2 regions of the Shewanella sp. AS16 genome follow, and region 2 is predicted to be linked to the other one. Evidence: predicted binding sites of a transcription regulator. Region 2 holds the regulator's gene; the other holds the start of a gene.
The links. Region 2 encodes LexA, which represses DNA repair genes until DNA is damaged. Its sites were predicted from a motif close to TACTGTATNNNNATACAGTA; they were not measured.
Positions count from the first base shown of each region.

Region 1: LZP73_RS12965 (acyl-homoserine-lactone synthase) is a predicted target of LexA. The motif match lies at 3,921-3,940, and genes of this name have one in related genera.

Region 1 covers NZ_JAKCLK010000004.1:181,436-189,054, reverse strand. The annotation lists gene LZP73_RS12980 (DUF6895 family protein) at 1-281, opposite strand, end outside; gene LZP73_RS12975 (DUF6895 family protein) at 538-1,827, shown strand; gene LZP73_RS12970 (hypothetical protein) at 1,838-2,755, shown strand; gene LZP73_RS12965 (acyl-homoserine-lactone synthase) at 3,202-3,795, opposite strand; gene LZP73_RS12960 (hypothetical protein) at 4,034-4,984, shown strand; gene LZP73_RS12955 (LuxR family transcriptional regulator) at 4,981-5,721, opposite strand; gene LZP73_RS12950 (ATP-binding cassette domain-containing protein) at 5,976-6,887, shown strand; gene LZP73_RS12945 (hypothetical protein) at 6,901-7,619, shown strand, end outside.
Region 2 covers NZ_JAKCLK010000002.1:657,521-665,139, reverse strand. The annotation lists gene ctaD (cytochrome c oxidase subunit I) at 1-1,321, opposite strand, end outside; partial or broken gene coxB (cytochrome c oxidase subunit II) at 1,340-2,452, opposite strand; gene LZP73_RS07675 (cell division inhibitor SulA) at 2,853-3,365, opposite strand; gene lexA (transcriptional repressor LexA) at 3,362-3,979, opposite strand; gene plsB (glycerol-3-phosphate 1-O-acyltransferase PlsB) at 4,142-6,562, shown strand; gene mtr (tryptophan permease) at 6,562-7,619, shown strand, end outside.

The DNA.
Region 1 (7,619 bases), on a different contig from region 2:
AGAAACCTGTCATCGTTCAGATGGTTCAGGAATTGTGTCTTCAGTGCATGACTCTTGTCTTTAATCTCGTGTTTATCGCACACATATAAGTAAAGTGAATATTCGCAGAATGATTTCCGGTAGAGGAAAGTCGTATCCTTATCGGAAATATTATATGGATTGAAGAATTCTTTGTGGTTGTCGAGCCATAGGTCTATGCCCTTAATCCTGTCATTGATGAAATTTTGATAGTGATTAACGCAAGTCATTTGCTTTCTCCAATTTTCAAGTGGCTCAATCATTCATTATTTTTTGATTTAGATTAACTGCAAAAAGTATCAGGTAGTCACTCGTCGTGTATTCTTCGTCAAATGTATCTGTTCTGATGCTTTTGGGTTTTCTAGAGTGAATTTGATTTAAGGGTGAGTTTCAAGAGGGAATTTATAAACCTGATAGATGTTGCAGTTTTTTTAAGTTTTCAATATTAGCTGGCAAATATAACAGTTAATTAACTTCAGGGATGAGATAGCATTTATTTTATTTGTCGAGGAAATGTGTATGCAAAAACATGATTTTGGGTGTCAGCAGGTGGCCAGGGACTATTTGGGGGAAAGAATAAGCAATATCAACCTATGGTTGGATGAGCATGTTGAATGCTTCACACCAACAGTGACAGACAGCCCCAAGGCGATTGACTATCGTCGCAAGGCCTTCGGTGAGGCTGGTTTATATCTCTATGTTGCAGATAAATATCCGGCTTTTTCTGGTCCGACTCTGCTCCAGCAACATTATTGGCAAGTCTTGTCGTCATCGGCTTATCTTGAGCTGGCTCACCGTAATCCGGCAACTTATGGCTTGTATGCTTTCCCCGTTGCGGTAGCTAAGTCACTTGGGAGAAGTAATAGCAAGCTGGATCAATACTTTGAAGGCACTTATCAATCCAGGCATTTACGGTCAATTGAAATGCCACCCTTCAGATTGTTGGATAATTTGTTTTTTGCCCGCATTTACGACTTGGCGAAAATGCCTTATGCGGCAGATGACGTCATGGCTCTTACCAATATACAGAGACTGCCGGATCTCATCATGGCCGATGAAACTCAGGCTTATGCCTTGACCCATAACATATTTTATTTGACGGGGATGCAACAAGGGCAGGATTTCCTGGGATTGAATCCCGAGTTTGATCGCTCACATCTACAGGCGTTGGAAGGCTTGTTTGTGCGCTATATGGCGAATAACAATCTGGATCTGGCCTTAGAGTTGCTGATGTGCCTGATACTTACTGGTTTATGCAAGAAGTGGCATCTGCAATACGCACTGGAACTGGTAGAGAAAAACTTACTCGATGGCTGCATAGTGCCGGGTCCCGGAACCCCGGATGGCTTCGAGCTGCTGCAGGAGTCTAGTCAGGGCTTTCAGACTTGGGTCAAGCATTACCACACCATGCTGGTTGCCGGAATGGCATTTAGGTTAGCGGCTGCACATCTACAGGATATCTGGCAGGAAGGGCCCAGTTTACAGCATTTTGCTGCTTACGGCTGTGGCCAGGTACTAAGATTGCTGCATGATTACAATCTGCCCTTGGCCTTGACCGTGCTCAAGACACTCGAACAGCATCTTCCCGATATCAAAGAGCTGGAGTTGGAGCATTTGCTGGGGCTATCCATAGATTTCATCGAGGAACAGAAACAAGCGGATGGCAGCATAGGCTTTTACTACGATGAATATTGCACCTTAAGTGCCAAGGGAAAGGATTGGCAGGCCGCCAAAGATGCGATTCAGCTGCCACTCAGTCAGGTGTATAGGCAGATCGATTGGCCAAAATTACAGTCTGTTATCGCTTGAGGAGGCAGTCATGGAATTATCAATTAAAGAGTTCAACCTACTCATAGCCACAGTCATAGCCTTGAGCTTTGCGACGCAGCTCGGTGCTTATTTTTTTCAATACTCGGGCATAGGGCTTTGGTTGTTGTTCGCTACTCTCTGGGTACCTGTCATAGCTTGCTTGCTCAACGGCGACACAGCCAGGCGCATCATGCGCAGGAGTCTGACTTCTTTGAGCCTGAAGTGGACCCTTTTGGGGCTGTTGTCGGGTCTTCTGTTGCTGGGCGCCGAGCAAGCCGTGTTGTATCTATGGGATCTTGGGCAGTTGAATGTACAGGCCTATTATTTTGACATAACAGCCAAAGAGGTATCGCCCTATGGTGTTGCATTGCTGCTGGGTAATGATCCTCAGGGATATCTACTGTTTACCATTAATATCATGTTGACCATGGTGATTGCCGGGATGTTGGCCAGTTTGATCTTTGTCGTAGGCTTTGAAGCCTGTTGGCGAGGCGTACTCTATCGTCAGCTGGCGGCGCTGATGGGCATACACAAGGCGCCGATTTTCATCGGCTTGCTCATAGGCATATGTTTCATTCCTCTGCATGTGACGGGTTACTATAATGTCGAGTCTCCCTACTTGACCGCATTTGTGTACTTTCCACTGATCTGTATTGGGGTCAGTTATGTCATGGCGGGGTTGGCGGTGGATAATATCAGTGTCTGGCCTACGGCCATTGCCTTGGGGGTGTATATTGCAGGCTCAGGCAATCTCTTCCTGGTGGCTGAGAATGCGGGTTCCAGCCTCGAAGCCAAGGCAATAGTCTTGACTATAGTGAGTCTATGGGTGCGCAGTGCCTTGATTAGTCGCTACCAAGACAATGAAGCCATGCAGCAGGAGTCGCTAATGAATGCGGAACCACTCTTGTTACCATTCAAGACAAGTTGATCACTGCGGGAGCCGTACGCCCGTTCCCGCTCTGACTCTGCTTATATGCACCGGCAGTTGCTTTAAGTTGCTATTCGGGAGGGGCTCCCTGCATGGAACGGGAAAGCCGTGTCGTTAGGAATGATGTTAATTAGTGCTGTTCCGCTGGGTACGGTTATGGTTAATGCCTGTTGCTCTCTTGAATGATATTACTCTGTTGCATATGGATGCTCGGATTAATAATTGTGCGTGGGATCTCATTCATTTAATTCAAGGCTTGGTAGTCTATTTCTTTATACTCATAAATAGGAGGTTTAATATTTATTTGGTTTTAAACTAGGGGCTGCAGTTTTGCGGTTTTTATGAGTGTTGTTGGTGCAGGGGTATAGTTGTAAGAGTGTGGGGGAGGGAGAGGCCAGACCAGCTTGACATAAGTGTTGGCCCCATATCCCTGGGAGGTTGGAGTACTAGTGGTGTTGGCCTATATTCAAATTGTCATCGACTTTTATCCACAACGCGACAGATTTTTCTATTCCTACTTGCATCGATTTTCCATCTCCCATTCTGCGCATTGTCACGCCCAAGTATTTCAATATTCTCTCACAAGCGACAGTGGTGACCAGTACATAGTCTGTGATGTTGTTTTCTATGGCGAAAGTGTAGAAGGAACGAACCAGGGATGCGGTATCTTCACTGGCAATGGCCATATTCTTGCCATCCCTGTTTTTACTTATGGCAAAGCGGCTGATTTCAAATATATTGCTGTCTTCCGGAGGTGTTTCCCCTCTCAATAATTGTGGGAATACATCTTTAAGCATGTATTTGTTTGTTGTCGGCAAGGCTCTCCAACAACCTATAAGGTTATTTTTGTTGTTGCTCATGGTAATATAGCTTGGAGTTTGTTTGTCAAAATTATCTTTCTCCAAACCATTTGATATTTTGACTTCCCATCCGAGTCTTTCGTTAAAAACTTCCCCTCTCAGTCTGAACATTTCTTCTAATAATAGAGCATTCTTGTTATCTGAAATGTTGTGGTCTTTGATTATTTGTATGTTTCTCATTGCTTGAGCCTCATTTGATTTTTGATGGACTCAAATCCTATTCAAAGAGCTCATGCTTGTTCAGCTATCAGATTTTACAGTCTGGGAATATGGCACCTTTAATTAGCTTAAAACTGAATTAATACAACTGTAAAAACTGACAGTTAATATCCGGTAACCAGTCATATCTGACAGTGATGCCTTCGTCATGCTCTGGCTATAATCTGCCAAGTGATTATCTTATTCGATGTGGTTTAGCATGATGATTGGAAAGCATGATGGGGTCGATCATTCCCATTACATGGCGCTGGTACTGGACAAGGCATCGAGCATATCGCCCAATGCCGGAGTCGGATGGATGTTGTGCCGTAATGGCCGGGTGCTGGCGATCAGAGGCAGTATGCACGGTGAAAGACTCGATGCCTTACTCGAGGATATTGACGTCTATGGCGAGGCGGCCGATCTCTATTTGTCATCCCCCCCCAATCCGCTGTTTGTCGATTCCCAGGTGTTGCTGGATGTGGCGATAAGAGGACAAATTAAGCAAATCCTGTTTCCGCAATTGGATGCGCACTTGTGTGCGCCCTTTGAGCCGCAACCCTTGTTGTCCCCAGCGACAGTTGACATAGTACCCTTGCCCAGCTGGTTGCTGGAGATCCGCTCTTACCTGACCTTGCAGACCTATATGCAGAAGCACCGTCCCTGGGTGACTTGTGTTACCTCTGCCGATCTATGTGGGCGGGAAAGCTCACTGGAGACCTTTGAGCATGAATTTGGGGCAATGGATTATCTGCGGAACTTGTTTCAGGGGGCACACTTCATTGCGACTCAGCCACACTCCATGCCCACGTCGCTGGACAAGCTCACCAATAACCTGGGGCATGATTTGCCCCCTTACTCTATGTCGCACTTGCACGAGGCCAAGACTCTGCTGAGCCAAGGTTACGCCAATAAGCAAACGAGCTGTGTCCTGGTGACCTCGGTGGCGTTCGCTGCCAGCCTGGTGAAAGAGGGTTTGGTGGATGAAATAGTGTATCACTTGAGCCTGGGCCGGGGATTGCCCAATGAGCAGCCCATAAGGCTGCTTTCCGATGAGTGGGAGATATTTTCCAGTGCTCAATTCAGTAATGGCATCAGATTAAATGCCCGCCGAAAAGGGCTGTATGTCTGTGATAACCTCAGTAAGTTAAAGCTGGGCAGGCTTAATTAAATATTGGGCTTAATCAGGTTTTTCTTTATCGCCAGTGCGACGGCATGTTGCCGGTTAACGGCGCCCAGTTTGGTGGTGGAATTGTTCAGATGAAAGAGGATGGTTCGCTCCGATATGCCCACTATTTGTGCTATCTCCCAGGCTGTTTTACCTTCGCATGCCCAAAACAAACACTCTAATTCCCGTTTGGTTAACTCGGTCTTGGCCGATGGGGTATTGCTTAGCTCTATCAGCAGGTAACGTTCGAATAAGTGAGTGGCAAAGGTATGGCAGAACATCTGGGCATTATCCAGTATGCTATTGGCATCGGTTCTTTTGCCTATGGCCATGCTGAATACGGCAATATTTTCTGAAGAAGATTTCAGCGGAATACTGATGCCATTGAATAAGCCATATTCGGCGGCATCTTTAAATACCTTTAATCCCGTAGCAGAATTAAAATTATCGGACGCAATTAATTTGTCCCAACGTATGGGAGACTGGTGCTGGATAATATATTTAACCACGGGGTCGGCCTGTTGCTTGCCTTCTTTGAAATAGCGTGCCAGCCACTCTTCCGGGTAGTTAGACAGTAGGCGTATGGTCGGTGCATAGGATGACTCCTGGCCTATGATACCGATCAGATAGTAGGGGATATCGGTTAACTGACAGAATAGTTCACAACAATCTTTAAGTTCATCAAAGCTGTTGCAAACAGCGAGTTTGTCGGTCAGTTCGTAAAATTGTGCTACCTGCATCGTTAATATCCTTGTTATGCCTATCCTTGTACTCGCGCTCCATGACAGCTACTGCCAGCCCCCATGGGGATCAACCTGAATGATGCGATTCAATTGATTAAGTTATCAAAATGTTAATGTAAATACAATCGATGCGACGAGAGGATGTACCAGTCATATGGGATAGCAGGCGGGATACTGTCATTTCTGCCAACTTAGCCGCTCCTTTGTTTCCATGTAGGTTAAGAGTCTCAATTGTGGTATGGGGCAATGATATGGAAGGTAATTCTCGCCGCGAAGAAGAACTCAGATTGGAAATTCATGGCTTGCATAAGGAATACGGCAACAATGTCGTTGCTTTGGCTCAAGCCAGCGCCGTGTTCAAACCCGGCATTACCGGGTTGGTGGGCTCCAATGGTGCGGGTAAGTCCACTCTGATTAGGTTACTTGCACAACTCGAACGCCCAAGCCGGGGGGCGATTACTCTGGGTCAGCGGAATGCCACGGTTGATCCAGGCATCATAAGGCGGACTCTGGGCCTGCTTCCCCAGCACTTTGGCGTATATGAACAGCTGACACCCAGGCAATTCCTGCGCTATCTAGCGGCGGTTAAGCGGGTCGAGAACAGGAAGATAGAATCAGAGATCGACGACTTGCTAGCGCGCCTGAATTTGACTCAGGTGCAGGATAGCCAACTCAAAACCTTCTCGGGAGGCATGCGTCAAAGGGTCGGCATAGCCCAGGCATTGCTGGGGACGCCGGATATAGTGATCCTCGACGAGCCGACGGTGGGGCTGGATCCTCTCGAACGGGTGAGTTTCCGTAAGCTGTTGACCGACCTGGCCCAAAGTAAAATTGTGATTCTTTCCAGCCATATAGTGTCCGACATCGCGTCTATGGCAGATCAGATTATGGTGTTGAATAAGGGGCATGTCTCCGCGTTCGACACCCCGGAAAAATTGCTTGGCGCTATGACGAACAAAGTCTGGTCAGTCCCCATTGCCGAGCAAGAGTTAGCCTCTTTCGAACGGGATTTCATGGTGTGCGATGTAGAGCGTCACAGTCTGGGGCTGACGCTAAGAGTGGTCGCCGACGTGCAACCTACGTCTGCAGCTAAGGCGGTTGCCCCCAATCTGGAAGATGCTTACTTGTGTTTCAGTCGTGCCGATGCACTCGAGGTGCATTGATATGTTGAGTCACATGCGTACTATTTTATGGTTGGACATGAGACATAGGCTACAGAGCCCCCACACCTGGTTGGTATTTTTGGGGGTGATTGCACTGACCTTGTTGCTCTTTCCCAGCCCCTATGCAGGTTATGCGGTAGTGGACATTCAAGGGGCCCGTGGCGTCTACAACTCGGCCTGGATGGGCGCCTCCCTGGCCTTGGTCGGTTCCGCTTTCATGTTCCTCATGGGCTACTACCTGGTCACAGGCACAGTGGAGCATGACAGACACCAGGGGCTACTGCCCTTGATGTTATCTTCGAGGCTCAGCATCAATGGTTATTTGCTGGTTAAATTTTTTTCACATCTATTACTGCTAAATTGCCTGGGAATTACCATGGTTTTGGTTGCCATGCTGCAACAGCTTGTCATGGCCGAGCAGGCTGGCCTGCGGATTGCGGATTATGTCCTACCCTATCTGGTATTGTTTGAACCAATACTTGTGCTCGTGGCCACCATAACCATCTTGTTTGAGGTTATCCCCAAGCTGGCGAGCCAGTACGGCAATCTCGGCTACTTTTTCCTCTGGGCCATGCTGAGTGTGGCCAACATGGGGGGCTTGTCTGCGCATTCGGCCATCACAACACAGATGGCAGCGGCAGTCGCTACGCCTGCCGATGTACCTCTGCAGGTATCGTTAGGTTTTTCAGCCCTGAAACAACAACAGCTGACGTTCGATTGGGGGGGCGCTGT
Region 2 (7,619 bases):
AATGTATCCTGCCCAGGCGCTCGTCGTACATGTGCCCCGTCCACTTGGGCAGCCAGTAGTAGGCCGCGGCCATGATGGAGAAGATGGCCCCGGTCACCAGCACATAATGGAAATGGGCCACCACGAAGTAGGTGTCGTGGTACTGGAAGTCAGCCGGTGTGATGGCCAGCATCAGCCCGGAGAAGCCGCCTATGGTGAAGAGTATGATGAAGGCCACGGCAAACAGCATGGGGGTCTCGAAGGAGATGGATCCCCGCCACATGGTGGTCACCCAGTTGAAGACCTTCACCCCGGTCGGCACGGCGATCAACATGGTGCAATACATGAAGAAGAGCTCGGCAAACACGGGCATGCCTGTGGTAAACATGTGATGGGCCCAGACCAGGAAGGAGAGGATCGCGATACTGGCGGTGGCGTATACCATGGAAGAGTAACCGAAGAGCTTCTTGCGGCTGAAGGTGGGCACTATCGCCGAGATGATGCCGAAGGAGGGCAAGATCATTATGTAGACTTCGGGGTGACCGAAGAACCAGAAGATATGCTGGAACATCACGGGATCGCCGCCGCCGGCCGCCTCGAAGAAGCTGGTACCGAAGAACTTATCCGTCAGCACCATGGTCACCGCCCCGGCGAGCACAGGCATCACGGCGATCAACAGGAAGGCGGTGATGAGCCAGGTCCAGACGAACAGCGGCAGCTTCATCCAGTTCATCCCTGGGGCGCGCAGGTTGACTATGGTGACTATCACGTTGATCGCCCCCATGATCGAACTTATGCCCATGATGTGGATGGAGAAGACGAACAGCGCCGTGCTGTCCGGGCTGAAGCTGGTCGACAGCGGGGCGTAGAAGGTCCAGCCGAAGTTGGGGCCACCGCCCTCCATGAACAGCGAGCTGAGCAAGATGGTGAAGGCGAACGGCAAGATCCAGAAGCTCCAGTTATTCATCCTGGGCAGGGCCATGTCGGGTGCGCCTATCATCATGGGGATCAGCCAGTTGGCCAGGCCGGTGAAGGCCGGCATCACTGCACCGAACACCATGACCAGGCCATGGACTGTGGTCATCTGATTGAAGAAATTGGGCTCGAGCAATTGCAATCCAGGCTGAAACAATTCGGCGCGGATCACCATGGCCATGGTGCCGCCGGTGAGGAACATGATGAAGCTGAACCACAGATAGAGGGTGCCTATGTCCTTGTGGTTGGTGGTCAACAACCAACGCCAGATGCCCTTGGGCGCCTGGTGGTGATGGTCTTCCTCATGCAACTGAGTCTGATCGACAGGCTCGGCGACAGAGTTGAGTTCTCGGGTCAAAGTATTCATGCCTTTCCCTTACTTTCCGTGGTTATCGACATCGGCCGCTTGCACCGTATCGCCGGTATTGTTATCCCAGGCATTACGCTCGAAGGTGACAACGGCGGCGAGTTCCTGGGCCGTCAATTGCTTGCCGAAGGCCTGCATGGCCGTGCCGGGCCTGCCATTGATGACAGTTTCCAGGTGGTTGGCTATGGGGCCTGTGGCAACGGCGCTGCCCTTGAGTGAGGGGAATATGCCCGGCAGTCCCATGCCATTGGGCTGGTGACAGGCGGCACAGTGGCTCATATAGACCTGTTCCCCCTGGGCCATGAGTTCGTCCAGACTCAGGTTTTGTGTCAATGCCGCCTCGGCTTCGGCCGCCGCCGCATCGGCCGCGGCCCGCTGTGAACTGACCCAGGTATCGAACTCGGCCGCCGACACGGCCTGGACCACTATCGGCATGAAGCCATGTCCCTTGCCGCATAGCTCGGCGCATTGGCCGCGGTAAATGCCTTCCTTGTCGATCCGCGCCCAGGTTTCGTTGATGAACCCTGGGTTGGCGTCCTTCTTGATGGCGAAGGCCGGCAGCCACCAGGAGTGGATCACATCGTCTGAGGTCATCAGGAAACGTATTTTCCTGTGGGTCGGCAGCACCAGGGGTTTATCCACTTCGAGCAGATAGTTTTCCCCTTTGGCCTCGTTGCCCTCTATCTGGGACATGGGGGTGGCCAGGTTGCTGTAGAAGTCTATGTCCTGATCGAAGTAGCTGTAATGCCACTTCCATTGGGAACCTGTGATCTTGACCGTGAGTTCGGCGTCATGGGTGTCTTCCATGGCGACCAGTGTCTTGGTCGCTGGGATGGCCATGAGAATTAAGATGATGAAAGGCAGTATGGTCCAGGCTATCTCGACCTTGGTGCTTTCGTGGAAGTTGGCGGCAACTGCGCCCTTGGATTTCCTGTGGTTTATCATGGCATAAATCATTACACCGAAGACGACCACGCCGATGGCACAGCAGATATACAGAATGGTCATGTGCAAGTCATACACCTTGCCACTGATTTCTGTCACCCCCTGAGTCATGTTCAGGGGCATTTCTGCCGCCGCTAGATGAGGTGCGAATACCAGCACCAAGGCACAATACAACCATTGCTTCACAAGACTTCTCCTCTGCCAATTGCGAAACGCAACTACAAAGAAGAGTCACACAGTAAGTCTCAGCTCTATGTAAACTCTTCGGTTCCCAAAAAAGCGTTGATGACTTCAAAGTGCGTTGGCGGTTTTTACTCTTGGTCTATGTATCGTTACTGCCGGTATTAACCACGCTTGCACCTACGACTGAATATATCCATCCCTTAGGCCATGACTCAATCGTCTGGCTATGCCTGGCATGGAGCCAGGTGATAACGCTTGAATGCACGTTACCTTGTCCTACATTACTTGCTGTTCAGTTATTGATCAAGCTCGCTCTGCTTTCTAATTGACTGAAAAAATTGCTGAAAAAAAAAGCCTCATGGCGTGCGATGAGGCTTTGGAGATAGGCTGGCCCAGGATGGGGTCAATGTATGGGGCCGAATAATTGGTGTTGCTGGAACGCTTCGTGATTGTCAAACAAGGCTTCTCCCTGTAAGTGAACATTTACCTCTTCGAGGACTATGCCCATGGCTCTGGCACTCTTGGCGACCAGTTGCAGGCGGCGAATATCTCTGGCGTCGAGGGACTGGGTCCAGGAGATCACTGCGCTGGAGGTGCCGCTGGTGAGGGCTCTTTCCATCGCCCACAGCACTTCCACTTCATCCTTGGCATGCACCAGCAATACCCTGTCCATGCGCACCCCGGCCTTGGCCAGCAATTGCTTGTAGCCTATGGCATTGGGTGGGCTGATCAGCACTATCCAGCGGCCCTGCTGGCTCAGTTGTGCCAGTTGGGCACTGAGCTGTTGCAGCTCGGTGCGCCCCTGGGTCCGGGTCGGCATGGTGGTGATGTCTCTATGTTGGCTGTCCTGCACATGGCTGTCGAGATCCAGCCAGAGTCCAGGGTGGCGCGGCGCATTGCCCAGCAAATGTTTCATAGCCAGTCTCCATTACGTATTACGCCGACGGCGAGACCTTCTATGGTCAGGCTCTGGCAACTGAGATCCACCTTGATGGGGGAGTAGTCATCGTTTTCCGCGTGTAAATAAACCAGATTGCCTTTCTTCTCGAAGCGTTTAACAGTCACATCGTCTTCGACCCTGGCGACTATCACCTGGCCGTTGCGGGCCTGCTGCATCTTATGCACAGCGAGCAGATCGCCCTCGAGTATGCCGATATTCTTCATGCTGTCACCCCGGACCCTGAGCAGAAAGTCGGCGGCGGGATGAAACATGGCGGGATCGACCTGGTAGTACTGTTCCACATGTTCCTGGGCCAGAATCGGCTCACCGGCGGCGACCTGGCCTATCAGCGGCAAGCCGGCTTCCTGGGCCTCTTCTTCGTGGGGCAGGCGGATACCGCGGGAAGTGCCCGGCATGATTTCGATACAGCCTTTCTTCGCCAGGGCCTTGAGATGTTCCTCGGCGGCATTGGCGCTCTTGAATCCCAGACGGGTGGCAATCTCGGCCCGGGTAGGCGGCATGCCTGTGTCGGCGATGTTGCGTTTGATCAGCTCTAGAATTTCGGCTTGGCGTGGCGTCAAGGGTCTCATGGTCATTCCTGTTTTTCTATACAGTTACTGTTAGTATATACAGTATTATTTGCAGTGCAAGTATTAACCATTTTTTATGGGCTTAGCCGACTATTAGTGAATACTGGCCAGAGTCTGGTATTCTATCTGTCCGTTTGACGTGACTCATATTGCAAAAGAAGAATGCCAAAACAAGACTCTCTGTGGTTTAAATCCTTGCGTTGGATCCAGAAACAGCTGGTGCACACTATCGTTGTGCCACAGGATCCCTTCGCCGATCTCAATCTGGACCCGGGCAGACCGCTCGTCTATGTGATGAAGACTGAATCCGTCAGCGACATAGCGGCCCTGAATGACGTCACCGCCAAGTTGGGACTGCCGAGCCCCTATGAAGAGCTGGTGCTCGCCGATGGCCGGGTTCCCAGGGTGGTATGCCTGCAGGGGGGCAAGCCCATGTTTGGCCAGCGCCGCAATCATGAGGGTTTTCTCGAGAGTTTCAGGCTCCTGTTGGCCGCCCATAAACAGGATGCGACGCTGGACATCCAGCTGGTGCCTGTGAGCCTCTACTGGGGCCGGACCCCGGGCAAGGAAGATGACAGCATGCGGGCGGCTGTGCTGGAGCGGGAAAACCCCACCTGGCTGCGCAAGTGCCTGATGATCCTCTTCCTCGGGCGCCATAACTTCGTGCAATTCTCCAGTGCCGTATCCCTGAGGTATATGACGGACGAACACGGCACTGACATGGGCATAGCCCATAAGCTGGCGCGGGTCGCCAGGGTGCACTTCAGCCGCCAGCGCAAGGTGATGACGGGGCCACAGCTGCCCAATCGCCAGGCCTTGTTTCACGCCTTGCTGAAATCCGAGTCGCTGAAGAAGGCGATTCAGGAAGAGGCGGCCAACAAGAAGATCTCCGAGACCAAGGCCCGTGAGACAGCGATAGCCTACCTGGACGAGATCGCCGCCAACTATTCGGATAGCCTGGTGCGTATCGCCGAGCGTTTCCTCACCTGGCTGTGGAATAAGCTGTACAGTGGCATCAATATCAAGGGCGCCGAGCAGGTACGCCAGCTGCACCACGACGGCCACGAGATAGTCTATGTGCCTTGCCACCGCAGCCACATGGATTACCTGTTGCTGTCCTATATCCTCTATTACCAGGGCATGGTGCCGCCGCACATAGCCGCTGGGATCAACCTCAATTTCTGGCCCGCAGGCCCCATGTTCCGCCGTGGCGGTGCCTTCTTCATCCGCCGCAGCTTCAACGGCAACAAGCTCTATACCGCAGTGTTCCGCGAATATCTGGATCAGCTGTTTGCCAAGGGCTATTCGGTGGAGTACTTCACCGAGGGGGGGCGCTCGCGTACCGGCCGCCTCTTGGCCCCCAAGACGGGCATGCTGGCGATGACGATGAACAGTGTGCTGCGCGGCATAGAGAGGCCTGTGACCCTGGTGCCTGTGTACCTGGGTTATGACCATGTGATGGAGGTCGCCACCTATCACAAGGAACTGAGCGGCAAGAAGAAGCAGAAAGAATCTGTCTGGCAGGTGTTCGGTGCCATACGCAAGCTGGGCAACTTCGGCCAGGGTTATGTCAACTTCGGCGCCCCCATCACCCTCCAGTCCTTCCTCAACGAGATGGCGCCGGATTGGCGCAGCGAGTTGGCAGAAGATCCCGAGCAGAAGCCCAGCTGGCTGACGCCGGCGGTCAATACCCTGGCCAACAGGGTGATGACCCATATCAATGGCGCGGCGGCGGCCAGTTCGGTGACCCTGACCAGCCTGGTGCTGTTGGCGTCCGAACAGAATGCCCTGGAGCGCACCCAGCTGGAACGTCAGCTGGATCTCTATCTGAACCTGTTGAAACAGGTGCCATACACCAGCTATACCTCGGTGGCCGAAGGCGATGGCAAGTCCCTGGTGCAACAGGGGCTGGAGCTGAATAAATTTACCCTGGAGACAGACTCGCTCGGTGACATCATTTCCATCGCCGAGGCCGATGCCGTCTCCATGACCTATTACCGCAACAATGTGATCCATCTGCTGATCCTGCCGTCGTTGATCGCCAGCTGCATGCTGCATTACGAGACCTGCAGCCGTCGGCAGATCCACGCCATAGTGGCGGATTTCTATCCGCTGATGAAGGCCGAGCTGTTCATGGGCATAGAAGATATCGACGCCTATGTGGAGCGGGTGCTGGATCTGTTTGTCGCCGAACAGTTGGTGACGGAAGAGGCGCATTTCAGCGTCAACGAGCCACACGCAGGTAAACTTGAACTGCTGGCCGGCACCGTCAGTGAGACATTGCAACGCTATGCCATCATCTTCAATTTCCTGGCGGCCAAACCCGATATGGAACGCTCGGAGCTCGAATCCGGGAGTCACCTGCTGGCGCAGCGCCTGGGTGCCTTGCATGGCATCACGGCCCCTGAGTTTTACGACAGGAAGCTCTATGGCACCCTGAGTGTCAAGCTCAAGGATCTGGGCTACCTCGCCGACAAGGGCAACAGGGCAGATATAGAACGTATCAGAGATCACGCCAACAGCCTGTTGCGTGCCTCGGTCAGGCAGACCATAGTCGACAGCGTCATGGCGGAACATAACTGATGGCAAATTTCATGGATGTCGCCAGGCATAAGCCCCATGGCAAGTCGCTGCTCGGCGGCGCCATGATCATCGCCGGCACCACGGTCGGCGCCGGCATGTTCTCTCTGCCCGTGGTGGGCGCCGGTATGTGGTTCGGTTACTCGATACTCATGCTGCTGGGTGTCTGGTTCTGCATGCTGATGTCGGGTCTCCTGTTGCTCGAAACCAACCTGCACTTCGAGCCGGGTGCCAGCTTCGATACCCTGACCAGGGTCACCCTGGGCCAGTTCTGGCGCATAGTGAATGGGGTGTCGATCGCCTTCGTGCTCTACATACTCACCTATGCCTATATCAGCGGTGGCAGCTCGATAGTGAACCATAGCCTGCAGGGGATAGGCATCAGCCTGCCCCAGAGCGTCGCCGGCTTGATTTTTGCGCTGCTGCTGGCATCCGTGGTGCTGATCAGCACCAGGGCGGTCGACAGGATCACCACTGTCATGCTGGGGGGGATGATCATCACCTTCTTCCTGGCGATCGGCAATCTGCTGCTCGAGATAGACACGAGCAAGTTGTTTATTCCCGACGGCCAGGCCAGTTATGCGCCCTACCTGTGGGCGGCGCTGCCCTTCGGTCTGGCGAGCTTCGGCTATCATGGCAATGTGCCCAGCCTGGTGAAGTATTATGGCAAGGAGCCGGCGACCATCATCAAGGCGCTGTGCATAGGCACCTTCATCGCCCTGATCATCTACCTCTGCTGGCTGGTGGCGACCATGGGCAATATCAGCCGGGTCCAGTTCGGCGACGTCATAGCCCAGGGCGGCAACATGGGGGTGCTGGTCGCCGCCCTGTCGGAGGTGATCAGCAGCCATTGGCTCAACAATATGCTGACCCTGTTCGCCAATCTGGCGGTCGCCTCGTCTTTCCTCGGGGTCACCCTGGGGCTGTTCGATTATCTGGCGGATCTGTTCGGTTTCGATGACTCGAGCCAGGGCCGGCTCAAGACCGCGGCCGTGACCTTCCTGCCCCCGACCGTGCTGGGCCTGCTATTTCCCGACGGCTTCCTGGTAGCCATAGGCTT